Regions from separate parts of the Streptomyces sp. NPDC093252 genome, predicted to be linked through region 2. Evidence: riboswitches for the same ligand, from Rfam matches in the RefSeq annotation. Region 2 holds a riboswitch; the other holds the start of a gene.
The links. Region 2 has a riboswitch for thiamine pyrophosphate ahead of thiC (phosphomethylpyrimidine synthase ThiC). Riboswitches for the same ligand answer to the same signal wherever they lie in the genome.
Positions count from the first base shown of each region.

Region 1: it holds a riboswitch for thiamine pyrophosphate, as region 2 does, so the genes downstream of both, AB0O01_RS23435 (thiamine ABC transporter substrate-binding protein) here and thiC (phosphomethylpyrimidine synthase ThiC) in region 2, are expected to answer to the same signal.

Region 1 covers NZ_JBFBEM010000011.1:121,214-126,136, forward strand. The annotation lists gene AB0O01_RS23430 (iron ABC transporter permease) at 1-1,007, opposite strand, end outside; gene AB0O01_RS23435 (thiamine ABC transporter substrate-binding protein) at 983-2,080, opposite strand; TPP riboswitch at 2,180-2,300, opposite strand; gene rlmN (23S rRNA (adenine(2503)-C(2))-methyltransferase RlmN) at 2,338-3,444, opposite strand; gene AB0O01_RS23445 (hypothetical protein) at 3,523-4,221, opposite strand; gene AB0O01_RS23450 (phosphatidate cytidylyltransferase) at 4,325-4,923, opposite strand, start outside.
Region 2 covers NZ_JBFBEM010000014.1:40,838-45,760, forward strand. The annotation lists gene AB0O01_RS27175 (YibE/F family protein) at 1-1,238, opposite strand, end outside; gene AB0O01_RS27180 (hypothetical protein) at 1,137-1,484, shown strand; TPP riboswitch at 1,967-2,156, shown strand; gene thiC (phosphomethylpyrimidine synthase ThiC) at 2,149-3,948, shown strand; gene AB0O01_RS27190 (VWA domain-containing protein) at 4,099-4,923, shown strand, end outside.

The DNA of each region.
Region 1 (4,923 bases), on a different contig from region 2:
GCCAGCGCCCGGTAGTAGGCGAACCCGGACCCTTCCAGCGAGCGCCGCACCAGCACCCCGAGCGGCAGCAGGATCAGCGCGACGACGACCGCCAGCACCCCGGCGAGCAGCGCCCACTGCCCGGCGCCGCGCGGACGCCGGGCGGTCCCGGCCGGGTCGACCAGCCGCAGCGCGCTCTCCCGCCGCCGCACGGTCCAGGCGTGCACGGCGAGGATGCCGCCCACCGCCGCGAACTGGACGACCGTCAGCACGGCCGCCGTGGACAGATCGAAGAGCTGCGAGGTCTGCCGGTAGATCTCCACCTCAAGGGTGGCGAAGGTGGGCCCGCCGAGGATCTGCACCACCCCGAACGAGGTGAAGGTGAAGAGGAACACCATCAGCGCGGCGGCGGCCACCGCCGGTCCCAGCGCCGGCAGGGTCACCCTCCGCCAGGCGGCCAGGGGCGACGCCCCGAGCATCCGCGCCGCCTCCTCCTGCCGGGGATCGAGCTGCGCCCACAGCCCTCCCACGGTCCGGACGACGACCGCGTAGTTGAAGAAGACATGCGCCAGCAGGATCGCCCACACGGTGGTGTCCAGCCGGACGCCCCACCACTCGTCCAGCAGCCCGCCGCGCCCGAGCAGCGCCAGGAACGCCGTGCCGACCACCACCGTCGGCAGCACGAACGGCACGGTGACCACCGCCCGGAGCACCTGCTTGCCGGGGAAGTCGAGGCGGGCGAAGACATAGGCGCCGGGCAGGGCGATCAGCAGAGTCAGCGCGGTGGAGGCGAGCGCCTGCCAGGTGGTGAACCAGAGCACCTGCCGGACGCCGGACTCCCCCAGCACCTCCCAGACCCGCCCCGCCTGCCAGACCCCGTCGACCCGCAGCCCCCGGGTGAGGATCGCGGCGACGGGATAGGCGAAGAAGACCCCGAAGAACCCGGCGGGCACGACCAGCAGCGCGAGCCGGACCAGCCCCCGCCGGGCCCTCGGGGAGCGCGCTACTTCAGTACCAGCGACGTCCATGCCTTGACCCAGTCGTCCCGGTGGTCGGCGATCTTCGCCGCGTCCATGGTCTCGGGGTCGGCGATCCGCGGCCCGTACCGGCTGAACACCTCGGGCACCTGGGCGCCCTCGACCACCGGGTACACGAACATGTTCAGCGGCATGTCCTGCTGGAACTCCTTGCCGATCAGGAAGTCCAGCAGCGCCTTGCCGCCCTCGGCGTTCTCCGCGTTGCTCAGCAGCCCCGCGTACTCGATCTGCCGGAAGCAGGTGCCGTCGGCGACCCCGGTCGGCGCGTCCTTGGGCTGCGGATCCGCGTACACCACCTCGACGGGCGGCGAGGAGGCGTACGACACCACCAGCGGCCGGTCACCGCCCGCCGCCCTGCCACCGGCCGAGCCGGAGAACTCCTGGTTGTAGGCGGTCTCCCAACTGTCGACGACCTTGACGCCGTTGTCCGTGAGCTTCTGCCAGTACCCCTGCCAGCCGTCGTCGCCGTACTTCGCCGCCGTGCCGAGCAGGAAGCCGAGGCCGGGCGAGGAGGTGGAGGCGTTCTCGGTGACCAGCAGGTCCTTGTACTGCGGCTTCACCAGATCGTCGAAGGTGCGGGGCGGGTCGAGATCGCGCTCGGCGAAGTACGCCTTGTCGTAGTTGACGCAGATGTCGCCGGTGTCGACGGGCGTGACCCGGTTTCCGGTGGCGTCGGCGCGGAAGGCGGGCTCGACCGTGTCGGCGCCCTTGGCCTCGTACGGCTGGAAGAGGCCGTTGTCCAGGGCGCGGGAGAGCAGGGTGTTGTCGACGCCGAAGAAGACATCGCCCTGCGGGTTGTCCTTGGTGAGGATCGCCTTGTTGACCGCCGTACCGGCGTCCCCGTCCTCCAGGACCTTGACCGTGTACCCGGACCGCTCCCGGAAGTCGGCGAGGACCTCCTTGGACACGGCCCAGGAGTCATGGCTGATCAGCGTGACGGTCTTCGATCCGCCGCCCGATGCCGACCCGGCATCGGAGCCGGACGCCCCCGAACCGCAGGCGGCCAGCGTGACCATCCCGAGCCCGGCGCCGACCGCGGCCACCGTTCTGACCCTGCTGCTCATCTGACGAGTGATGCTCACTGAATGTCCTCCTGGGTGACCAGGAAGAGACGCGGCCCCGCCCGGGACCGACGAGACGGGTTCCCGGGCAGGGCGCAACAGCATGAGTGACGACCGATCTCCCTACCCAGAATGACCTGGGCGAGGTTCAGAGGGTCTGCGGCCCACCGTGTCCTGACGGCTGCCGCACTCTCAGCGCTGTGGCGCTCCCCTGCCGGATTACGAGTATGAAGATATGTACGGATGTACGACGTCAGACTCTACCGCTCGGTGGCCGCGAGCTGACCGCACGCCCCGTCGATCTCCTGCCCCCGGGTGTCCCGGACAGTCACCGGCACCCCATGGGCGGCGATGGCCTCCACGAACGCCTTCTCGTCCTCGGGCCGGGAGGCGGTCCACTTGGACCCCGGTGTCGGGTTCAGCGGGATCAGGTTCACATGCACGGGCCGCCCCTTGAGCAGCCGCCCGAGCCGGTCGCCCCGCCACGCCTGGTCGTTGATGTCCCGGATCAGCGCGTACTCGATGGACAGCCGCCGCCCGGACCGCTCCGCGTATCCGAACCCGGCGTCGAGCACCTCGCGGACCTTCCAGCGGGTGTTCACCGGCACCAGGGTGTCGCGCAGCTCGTCGTCGGGCGCGTGCAGCGAGATGGCCAGACGGCACTTGAAGCCCTCGTCGGCGAACCGGTGGATGGCGGGCACCAGCCCGACCGTCGACACGGTGATCCCGCGCTGGGACAGCCCCACACCGTCCGGCGCCGGATCGGTCAGCGCCCGGATGGCCCCGACGACCCGCCGGTAGTTGGCGAGCGGCTCGCCCATGCCCATGAAGACGATGTTGGACAGCCGCGCGGGCCCGCCCGGCACATCCCCGTCCCGCAGCGCCCGCATGCCGTCGACGATCTGGTGCACGATCTCGGCGGTCGACAGGTTCCGGTCCAGCCCGGCCTGTCCGGTGGCGCAGAACGGGCAGTTCATCCCGCATCCGGCCTGCGAGCTGATGCACATGGTGACCCGGTCCGGGTACCGCATCAGCACCGACTCCACCAGCGTCCCGTCGAACAGCCGCCACAGGGTCTTGCGGGTCGTCCCCTCGTCCGTCGACAGATGCCGGACGACGGTCATCAGCTCCGGCAGCAGCGCCTCGCGCAGCCGCTCACGGGACCCGGCGGGGATGTCCGTCCACTGCTCGGGCTCGTGCGCGTACCGCGCGAAGTAGTGCTGCGAGAGCTGCTTGGCGCGAAAGGGCTTCTCCCCGATCTGCGCCACCGCCTCCTTGCGCTCGGCGGGCGAGAGATCGGCGAGATGCCGCGGCGGCTTCTTGGCTCCGCGCGGCGCGACAAAGGTGAGTTCTCCGGGCTTAGGCATGGCCCTACCAGTGTCGCAGACTCCCGGGCCGCCCCAGGCGGCCTGTGGATAACTCCGGCCGGGCGGTATCGCCGCAGGTCAGGAGGGTGCCTGGGCGATCTCGTCGCGCAGGGCCGCGAGATCGCGTTCGAGGCGGCGGTAGTGGTCGGTTACGGTCTCGTCCGCCGTCGGCCGGACCCGGCCCCGCTCCAGGGCCGTGAGGCGGTCGCCGAGGGTGGCGAGGGCGACCTGGCGGACATGCCAGCCGGGGGTGCCGCGGGTCGCCGCCAGCTCGTCCTCGGCGGCCCGGTGCGCGGGGTGGATCCGGGCCCGCAGCGGCGCCAGGTCCGCCCGGGTCCGCGTCAGCCCCTCGCGCAGCGCGATCACCGCCTCGGCGGCGCCGACCACCCGGTCGCCGATGTCCGGCATGGTCTCCACGAAGTCGACCAGTTCCTCCATCAGGGGGATGAGTGTGGCCCGGTCCTCGAAGCCCTTGCCGACGACCCGGACCCGGACGCCCGTGTACTGCGCGGACACCTCGTCCAGCAGGGTGAGGGCCTCGTCGCCCGCCGCCAGATCGTCCTGGGCCGGTTCGGCCGGCAGTCCGTCGTCGCGGCCGAGCATCGCCCTGGTGTCCGCCACCTCGCGGGCGAGTTCCTCGCGCAGTTCCAGCAGGCCCTGGTGGGCGTCGTCGACGGAGGCCAGGGTGGTGCGCAGACTCTGATCGAACTCCTGGAGCGCCTCGGCCGCCGCCCGCTCCAGCCGCTCCTGCCGCGCCGCCCGGCGTCTGGCCCACATACGGCTCCACCCCTCCCGGTCCCCGTGACGGCGATCATAGGGAGGACCCGGAGGGGTGGAGCAAACGTTCACTCAGGAAGCAGCCGAAGACGCCGCCCGGGACTCAGCCGGAGCCGACGAACACCACCATCAGCAGCCACACCACCGGCGCCGTCGGCAGCAGCGAGTCCAGCCGGTCCATGATCCCGCCGTGACCCGGCAGCAGCGTGCCCATGTCCTTGATGCCCAGGTCCCGCTTGATCATGGACTCGCCCAGGTCACCGAGGGTGGCGCTGGCCGCGACCGCGAGGCCGAGGAGCAGGCCCTGCCACCAGGCGCCGCCGTCGATCAGGAACTCCATGCACAGCGCGCCCGCCACCATGGCGAAGGCGACCGCGCCGAGCAGGCCCTCGCGGGTCTTGCCGGGGCTGATCCGCGGGGCGAGCTTGTGGCTGCCGAACCGCCAGCCGATCGCGTACGCCCCGGTGTCGCTGACGACGGTGAGCAGCAGAAACGTCAGCACCCGCTGCGGGCCGTCGTCGGCGGTCAGCAGCATCGCCACGAAGGTCGCCAGGAACGGCACGTAGAACGCGGCGAAGACGCCCGCGGTGACGTCCTTGAGATAGCCCTCCGGCGGTTCGGTCATCCGCCAGACCAGCACCGCGAGCGCGGTCAGCGCCATCGCCACCCAGGCGCCCTCGGCGCCCCGCACATACCCGGCGA
Region 2 (4,923 bases):
GTCCGGACGATCTCCTGGGCGACCAGCTCACTGTTGGCGACCGTCCCCACGCTGCTCTGCGCGATCGAGAAGAGCAGCAGCAGGGGGAGCGCGGCACCCGCGTAGGCGAGGACGAGGGTGTTGACGACGGAGGCGATGTGGTCGCGGCCGATCCGGATACCGGCCCGGTACAGCCCCCGCCAGCCCATCGTGGGATTGGCCTCGTGGAGTTCCCAGACGGCGGAGGTCTGGGTGACCGTCACATCGTCGAGCACACCCAGTGAACCGATGATGATGCCGGCCAGCAGCAGACCGCTCATGTCGATCGTCGGATAGAGGCCGTGGATGAGACCGGTGTTGTCGTCCGTGTTGCCGGTCAGCGCCGCCCAGTCGATGAACAGCGAACCGAGCACCCCGATCAGCAGCAGCGAGATCAGGGTGCCGAGCACCGCGACCGAGGTTCTCGCGGACAGCCCATGGCACAGATACAGCGCGATGAGCATGATCGCGCTCGCCCCGACCACGGCGACGACCAGCGGATTCGATCCCTGGAGGATGGCGGGCAGGATGAAGAAGTTGAGAATCAGGAAGCTGATGGTCAGCGCGACCAGCGCCATCACACCGCGCAGCCGTCCGACGAGCACCACGGCCAGCGCGAAGATCCCGGCGAGCACGGCCATCGGGACCCGCCGGTTGATGTCCGCCACCGAATACTGGAGATCCTCGGGCGCGGACGGCTCGTAGGCGACCACGACCTTCTGGTCCTGCTCCAACTGACGTGACTGGTCGGGCTGGACGATCTCGGTGAACGTACGGCCCTTGTCATCGCCGGTGTCGACCCGGATTGTCGCCCGCTTGCAGGTGCCGTTCGCCTGCTGCACGGCGGAGGAGCCCTCGGCGGTGGAGGTGTCGCCGGTCGGGGTGCCGCCGGAGCCGTTCACCGTGGCGCAGTCGACCTGTTCGACCTGGGTGACCGTGGCCTCCTGGGTCTGCCGGTCGAACCCGACCCCGGTCCGCTCGTGCGCCGGGGCCCCCCCGGGCCACAGCACCGCGAGCCCGACCAGCACCGCCACACCGAACGGTACGAGGATGGCGGCGATGATCTTCCGCAGATGGGCGGAGACGGGGGTTGCGGGGCCGTGACTGTGGGAGTGACCGTGCCCACCGCCGGACCCACCACCGCCACCGGGTCCGCTCCCGCCACCGGGTTCGCCGCCGCTGCCGTGACCGGACCCGTCACCGTGACCGTGACTGTGCAGGTCACCCCGACGACCGTCGTCTCCGTGACCTGGACCATGAGTGTGACGGTGGCCGTGACCGTGATGGTGATCGCCGCCATGACCGCCGTACCCGTCATCGGCACCCTGCCCGGCACCGGGGTTCGGCCCGTAGGAGCCCTGGGCAGGCCCCGACCCGAAGCCCTGCCCCTGGGGCCCGGCGAAATCCTGCGGCCGGGGCGGAGGCCCACCGAACTGGGGAACATGCCCACCGGGCTGAGGCACTGACCCACCCGGCCGGGGCACTTGCCCACTAGGCCGGGGCACTTGCCCGCCGGGCCGCGGCACTTGCCCGCCGGGACCCCGCCCGCCCGCATCAGACCCGTTCTCCTGATCCCGCGCCCCAAGCCGACGCACGGAACCAGTCTCGTAATCCGGCCCGGAACCCACCTCAGGCCCCGCCCCCGGCACCATCCCAGGCCCCGCCCCCGGCACCATCCCGGTCGCCGCCCCAGGTACCGCACCCGGCACGACCCCGGCCCCACCCCCAGACCCCTCGCCGGACGCAGGCCCGGCCAAGGGCCCGGACGGACCAGTCAACCCGGACAACCCAGACAGCCCAGCCAGCCCCGACGGCCCGGAGGGAGGACCTTGTGGGGGCCCGGACGGAGGGACGAGAGGATCCTGCGGTGTGGTCACCGACCGATCATCGCAAGAACGACAGGGGCCCTCTGTTCACCGCGCCCGAATTGACGCTAGCGTGGGGGCACCTTTGTACACGCGGGAGCTCGGAGCACCGGGCTGAGAGGGCGCTGACCTTCGTCTTCGCGATGTTTCACGTGGAACATCAGCCACCACGAGTGATGAATCCCATGGAACGCCGACAGACGGACACCGCTGCGTCGACCGCTGAACCTGTTACCGGGTAATGCCGGCGTAGGGAGTAGGTCTCATGACCATCAAGGACACACGCACGCCTTCCTCCACCCAGGACCCCGGCTCCGGCGGGGCGTCCGGCGCGGAGGCCGGGAAGTCCATCGGCTGGCACAAGGCGTACGTCGAGGGCACCCGCCCCGACCTGCGGGTACCGGTCCGCCAGGTGCACCTCACCAACGGGCGGTCGGTCACGCTGTACGACACATCGGGCCCGTACACCGATCCGCTCGCCGAGACCGATGTCCGCAGGGGACTGGCCCCGCTGCGGGAGAACTGGATCATCGCCCGCGGGGACACCGAGGAGTACGCGGGCCGTCCCGTCCGCCCCGAGGACGACGGCGTCAAGCACACCTCGCCGCGCGGCGGGCTGCGCAATCTGGACGCCGTCTTCCCCGGCCGCGCCCGTCAGCCGCGCCGCAGCCGTGACGGCGCCGCGGTGACCCAACTCGCCTATGCCCGCCGGGGCGAGATCACTCCCGAGATGGAGTTCGTGGCGATCCGGGAGAACGTCGCACCCGAGGTGGTCCGCGAGGAGATCGCGGCGGGCCGGGCCGTGCTGCCCGCCAACGTCAATCACCCGGAGATCGAGCCGATGATCATCGGCAAACGGTTCCTGGTGAAGGTCAACGCCAACATCGGCAACTCGGCGGTGACCTCCTCCATCGAGGAGGAGGTGGAGAAGATGACCTGGGCGACCCGCTGGGGCGCCGACACGGTCATGGACCTGTCCACCGGCCGCAATATCCACACCACCCGCGAATGGGTGCTGCGCAACTCCCCCGTCCCCATCGGCACCGTCCCGCTCTACCAGGCCCTGGAGAAGGTCGACGGCCGGGCCGAGGAGCTGACCTGGGAGGTCTACAAGGACACGGTGATCGAACAGGCCGAGCAGGGCGTGGACTACATGACCGTCCACGCGGGCGTCCGGCTGCCGTACGTACCGCTCACCGCGAACCGCAAGACCGGGATCGTCTCGCGCGGCGGCTCGATCATGGCCGCCTGGTGCCTGGCCCACCACAAGGAATCGTTTCTCTACGAGAACTTCGAGGAACTCTGCGAGATCCTCGCCGCCTACGACATCACCTACTCCCTCGGTGACGGGCTGCGGCCGGGCTCCATCGCGGACGCCAACGACGAGGCACAGTTCGCGGAGTTGCGCACACTCGGGGAACTCAACCGGATCGCGAAGCGTTTCCATGTACAGACGATGATCGAAGGCCCGGGACATGTCCCGATGCACAAGATCAAGGAGAACATCGACCTTCAGCAGGAGATCTGCGATGAAGCTCCGTTCTATACGCTCGGCCCGCTGACGACGGACGTCGCGCCGGCGTACGACCACATCACCTCCGGCATCGGCGCCGCCATGATCGCCTGGTGGGGCACGGCGATGCTCTGCTACGTCACCCCCAAGGAACACCTGGGCCTGCCCAACCGTGACGACGTCAAGACCGGCGTCATCACCTACAAGATCGCCGCCCATGCCGCCGATCTCGCCAAGGGACACCCGGGTGCCCAGGAGTGGGACGACGCGCTGTCCGACGCCCGTTTCGAGTTCCGCTGGGAGGACCAGTTCAATCTGGCCCTCGACCCGGACACGGCCCGTGAGTTCCACGACGAGACCCTCCCGGCGGAGCCCGCCAAGACGGCCCACTTCTGCTCCATGTGCGGCCCGAAGTTCTGCTCGATGAAGATCTCCCAGGACATCCGCCGGGCACACGGCGGGTCGAAGGCGGAGATCGAGGAAGGCATGGCCCAGAAGTCGAAGGAGTTCGCGGCGGCGGGCAACCGGGTGTATCTGCCCCTCGCCGACTGAGTCACCGGGGCCGGGGCTGAGACCGGCTGAGCGACCAAGCCACCGGTGACCGATGACTGGGGCCGACCGGCCGGGTCCGGTGTTCCGTCCCGCCGCGGAAGTTGCGGGAGGGGGGACGCCAGGGCCCGGGGCGGTCGGCAGACTGGGGGAATGACATCGAGTTCGCTGAGCAAGGGTGCCAACCTTCCGGTCGACTCCGCGCAGGTGCGGGTCGAACTGCGCTGGTCCGGAGGGCCCGGTGTGCCGGACGTCGACGCCTCCGCGCTGCTGCTCACCGCCGCGGGGCGGGTGCGCGACGACGCCGACTTCGTGTTCTACAACCAGCCGCACCACGCCTCCGGAGCCGTCACCCACCAGGGGAAGCAGCAGACGGGGGCGGGGTCGACGGACACGGTCGGGGTGAGCCTCGGCGCGCTGGAGCCGGACATCGAGCGGGTCGTGCTGTGCGCCTCGGCCGACGGCGGGACGTTCGGCCAGGTACCGGGGCTGACCCTGCGGCTGCTGGACGCCGGAACCTCGTCGGAGCTGGCCCGGTTCGAGATGGCGGCGACGACCGAGACCGCGTTCATCGGGGGTGAGCTGTACCGACGGCAGGGAAAGTGGAAGTTCCGTGCCGTGGGCCAGGGCTATGCCTCCGGGCTCGCGGGACTGGCGACCGACTTCGGGATCAGCGTCGACGAGCCGGAGAGCGCTTCGCAGCACGCCCCGCAGAACCCGGCGCCCACCCCCACCCCAACCACCCGCACTCTGACCCCGCCCACCCCGACCACCCCCACCCCGGCGCCGCGGACACCGGCCTCCGCGCCCCCGCCCCCGATACCCCGGGCGGCGCCGACAGCGTCCGGCTCGTCCGGATCCGCCGGTCCCCGCCTCACCAAGGGCGAGGAGAAGCTGCCCGTCGACATGCGCAAGCGGCTGTCCCTGCGCAAGGAGCAGGTGGCGGTCAGTCTGCGCAAACACGGCGCGGAGGGCGTC